One region of the Geobacillus zalihae genome, then DNA from elsewhere that is predicted to be linked to it. Evidence: a T-box and tRNA genes for the amino acid it is inferred to sense, from the RefSeq annotation. Region 1 holds a T-box; the other holds one or more tRNA genes.

Region 1 (2,185 bases):
GGCCGGTAAGCGCTCCAGACATTTCATAGCGGTGCATCGTGCCGAGCTCGGCGATGCGGATCGGCAGCTCGCGGTAGCTGTGCAGCTTGCTTTTGTAAATCATCATATGGTGCGGGCAGTTCATCGGACGAAGCACAAGTTCTTCGTTGTCCATCTCCATCGGCGGGAACATGTTTTCTTTGTAATGGTCCCAATGGCCCGATGTCTTGTACAGCTCGACGCTGCCGAGCACCGGTGTGTAGACATGATCGTATCCGAGCGCCACTTCTTTGTCGACGATGTACCGTTCGATAATGCGGCGGATCGTCGCTCCTTTCGGCAGCCATAGCGGCAAGCCTTGTCCGACTTGTTGCGATGTCGTAAACAGCTCAAGCTCTTTGCCTAATTTGCGGTGATCGCGCTCTTTCGCTTCTTCAAGCAGGCGCAAATAACGATCCAAGTCTTCCTTTTTGAAAAAGGCCGTGCCGTAGATGCGCTGCAGCATTTTGTTGTTGCTGTCGCCGCGCCAGTAGGCCCCCGAGATGCTGAGCAGCTTGAACTCTTTGATTTTTCCAGTCGACGGCACGTGCACGCCGCGGCAAAGGTCGAAAAACTCGCCTTGCTCATAAATCGAAATCGGCTCGCCTTCCGGAATATCGGCGATCAACTCGAGCTTCAACTCATCGCCGATTTCTTCATACAGCCGGATGGCTTCTTCGCGGCTCACTTCTTTGCGGACGATGTCCAAATTTTCTTTGACAATCTTGCGCATTTCCGCTTCGATTTTCGGGAGGTCGTCTGGCGTCAGCTTACGCTCCATGTCGATATCATAGTAAAAGCCGTTTTCAATGACCGGACCGACGCCGAGCTTGACGTTGCCATACAGCCGCTTGATCGCCTGCGCCATTAAGTGGGCGGTGCTATGGCGCAAAATGTCAAGCGCCTCCGGCATGTCTTGGGTAATGATGACAAGCTCGCCATCTTCGTGAAGCGGCGTGCGCAAATCAACGAACCGGCCGTTCAGTTTGCCGGCGATCGCTTTTTTCTTCAGCCCCGGGCTGATCGAGGCAGCGATGTCTTCCGTCGTCGTCCCCTTCGGAAACTCCTTTTCCGCCCCATCTGGGAACGTGATGCGAATGACGTCTGGCATTGGCAATCACTCCTTTGTCATGATGATGAAAATGGAAAAATAAAAAAACTCCTCCCTCCTAAAGGGACGAGTTTTCATCGTGGTTCCACCCTTCTTCCCATGGCAACGCCTCGCCATGCCATGGCTCAACAAGAATAACGGTCGTCCACCGGCGGCAACTACTGGGCGTTGCGTTCGCTGCCGCAGCTCTGAGGGGGTAAGCGCATTTTTCGTGTTAGGAAGGTTCCAGCCGCTGCCTTCCCTCTCTGGAAACCGTAAAAATGCGCCCATGTCCTCGTCATCGCTTGTATTCATCCATATTCATGACGTCATTATAGCGAAAACAGCAGGAAAAATCAAGCTTCTCCCCCATTTCCAGCGTTGGCGGCAAACAAGCGGGAAAAATCGGCGCGGCGGCAGACGATCAGCCGTTCTTGAAACACGTTTTGCAGTGTCTGCACCATGCCGTCATCCGGATGATCGGTGTACAGCTCAATTTCCGCCGGAGCGAGCGAGACAAGCGGAGCGAGCACCGATGCATCAATATACATCGGCTGGCTGAAGACGAGATGGCGGTCGATCAACTGTCTCACTTCCGCCGCCGACAGCTCCCGCCGCTCGCTGTCGTAAAATACGAAGTGCGGCGGATCGTGCACCAAATACAGGCGCGGCCATTGCGGCGTCCGGCCAGCCAGGCAGTCGCGCAGCATTTGCACAAAATTTTGATACTCCTGCTCCAGCTTGTATTCATCAATCGCCAGCTCGACATAATGTTGGAGGCGCTCCATATACGGCTTTAACCGGAACGTAACGAACGAAGAAAACGAAAATGACAAGCCGTCGCGCAAAAAGGAGGCAAAAGCGTCGCGCAACATCACGGTGCGCGAGGCGGCAAACGCCGCGCTTTTCCGGTAATCGCGCCGCTCGCCGTCCAAAAATGAATGAGCGAGGGCCAAAATTTGCTGCTGTTCTTCGACGTCGCGGAAATAAAAAACATTGGCAATGATGGATAGCAGCAGCCGGTCTTCCATCACCTCCTGCATAAACGCCGTCATCGCTGGGATGATATGCTCCTCA
Region 2 (2,185 bases), 940 kb from region 1:
AACGACTTGGTCAACCGCCGCCGCGAGTTTCTCATTCGCCTCCGCAACCGCTTTCAAATTGCGCAACCGTGAGTCTCCTTGCTCGTGCAACCGCTCTGCTTTTCCAATCGGAATATCTCCCAAATCTTCAATATCGTAATGAAGACGTTCCAGACGTTCGATGACGCCTGCATAACGCATCGCGCTCGGCCCCATATCAACGCCGCGGCGTGTCTGCCCTAAATCCATCGGAACCCCGATAATTGAAATTGGCTTCATGCTGTCTCCCACTCCTTTCCGGTTCCTGTTACGTCTTTATTGTAGAGGAAAGAAAGGGGATGACTCAACTTGACAAAATTTTGAATATTTATACCGATATAACAAAAAAGAGCAGGCTGCTTTTGGTTGTCAAGCAGTCTGCTCTTGATGGAGCCTATCGGGATCGAACCGATGACCTCCTGCGTGCAAAGCAGGCGCTCTCCCAGCTGAGCTAAGGCCCCGCCCCAAGCGGAAGACGGGACTCGAACCCGCGACCCCCACCTTGGCAAGGTGGTGTTCTACCACTGAACTACTTCCGCGCTATGGTGAGCCATGGAGGACTCGAACCTCCGACCCTCTGATTAAAAGTCAGATGCTCTACCTACTGAGCTAATGGCTCATGGTTGGGTATACACTCTAGGTACTACCTAGCTCTACCTGCCTCTTCCTCTCCCAGCCGATTCAAAGATGCCAAGTGCGTCGAGGCAACTCGAAGCAAACTCGAAGATGTAGCGCTCGTTACTGAGCTAATGGCTCATGGTTGGGTATACACTCACAGTGAACGATGTCCCTTCCTCTACAAGCATATTCGAAGATGCAAGATGCGTCGGGACAACTCGAAGCGAACTCGATGATGCAAAGCTCGTTGCTCTACCTACTGAGCTAATGGCTCATGGTTGGGTATACACTCTAGGTACTACCTAGCTCTACCTGCCTCTTCCTCTCCCAGCCGATTCAAAGATGCCAAGTGCGTCGAGGCAACTCGATGCCTATTCGACGATGTAACGCTCGTCACTGAGCTAATGGCTCATGACCATTTTTATGTACAAAAAAATAATGGCTGGGCTAGCTGGATTCGAACCAGCGCATCACGGAGTCAAAGTCCGTTGCCTTACCGCTTGGCTATAGCCCAACGCGATGAGAAAGAAACGCTGTATTCAATTGCTATTATATCTCAGCAATCAGGGAAGTATACACTTTTCATTTCGGCCAATCATCCTTGAAAGGACGACTGGCCGAAATGGAGTGACCCGTACGGGATTCGAACCCGTGTTACCGCCGTGAAAGGGCGGTGTCTTAACCACTTGACCAACGGGCCGGAAAATAAATGGAGCTTCCAACCGGGCTCGAACCGGTGACCTCTTCCTTACCATGGAAGTGCTCTACCTACTGAGCTATGGAAGCGTAAAAATGGCTCCGCAAGTAGGATTCGAACCTACGACCTACCGGTTAACAGCCGGTTGCTCTACCGCTGAGCTATTGCGGAATGATGAATAACTATATGTCATGCACATCTTCCCAATGTGCTCGTTGCCTCTTCCTCTGCCAGCTAATTCAAGGGAGCGAGATGCGTCGAGGCAACTCGTAGCGAATTCGAAGATGTGAAGCTCGTCGCTGAACTATTGCAGAATAATGAAACATTGCCTAGCAGCGACCTACTCTTGCAGGGGCGCTGGCCCCAACTACCATCGGCGCTGGAGGGCTTAACTTCCGTGTTCGGGATGGGAACGGGTGTTTCCCCTCCGCCATAGCCACTAGGCAATGGTTATCATCTTGGACAGTAATTATTATATCCATCCTGTTGGATTTGTCAACAGGATGTTCATTCCTTCAAAACTAGATAACCGTCGGAAGAAGCCGCTCGCCTGCGCTTTTCGCATTGTCCAGCTCCGGCTCGCCGCCGCTCGGGGTCAAATAACCTTCGCCTTCGGGATGTGAACATCCCTGCAGGCGAAGAACATTTGCCCGTCGCGGCGACCCGCTCGCCTGCGCTTTTCTTTGTCCAGTTCCAGCGCCTAGCTCTCTTCTGCCAAATAACCTTCCCCCTCGGGGTGCAAGCACCCCTGCGGGTGAAGAACATTTGGCTTCGAGAGCTAAACGCGGCGCTTCCACTTTTCTAGGTTAAGCCCTCGATCGATTAGTATCCGTCAGCTCCACGTGTCGCCAC

Evidence for each region. A T-box is a leader RNA that pairs with one kind of tRNA and senses whether it is charged. The one in region 1 lies ahead of thrS (threonine--tRNA ligase), so its partner is inferred to be a tRNA-Thr.
Region 2: it has a tRNA-Thr gene. The T-box ahead of thrS (threonine--tRNA ligase) is inferred to sense a tRNA for this amino acid. The anticodon was not compared.

What each region holds. Positions count from the first base shown of each region.
Region 1 covers NZ_CP129217.1:2,750,573-2,752,757, forward strand. The annotation lists gene thrS (threonine--tRNA ligase) at 1-1,129, opposite strand, end outside; T-box leader at 1,189-1,419, opposite strand; gene ytxC (putative sporulation protein YtxC) at 1,465-2,185, opposite strand, start outside.
Region 2 covers NZ_CP129217.1:155,224-157,408, reverse strand. The annotation lists gene rocF (arginase) at 1-258, opposite strand, end outside; tRNA gene QWV57_RS00900 (tRNA-Ala) at 407-479, opposite strand; tRNA gene QWV57_RS00895 (tRNA-Gly) at 486-557, opposite strand; tRNA gene QWV57_RS00890 (tRNA-Lys) at 562-637, opposite strand; tRNA gene QWV57_RS00885 (tRNA-Gln) at 1,076-1,150, opposite strand; tRNA gene QWV57_RS00880 (tRNA-Glu) at 1,265-1,336, opposite strand; tRNA gene QWV57_RS00875 (tRNA-Thr) at 1,347-1,422, opposite strand; tRNA gene QWV57_RS00870 (tRNA-Asn) at 1,430-1,504, opposite strand; rRNA gene rrf (5S ribosomal RNA) at 1,661-1,777, opposite strand; rRNA gene QWV57_RS00860 (23S ribosomal RNA) at 2,136-2,185, opposite strand, start outside.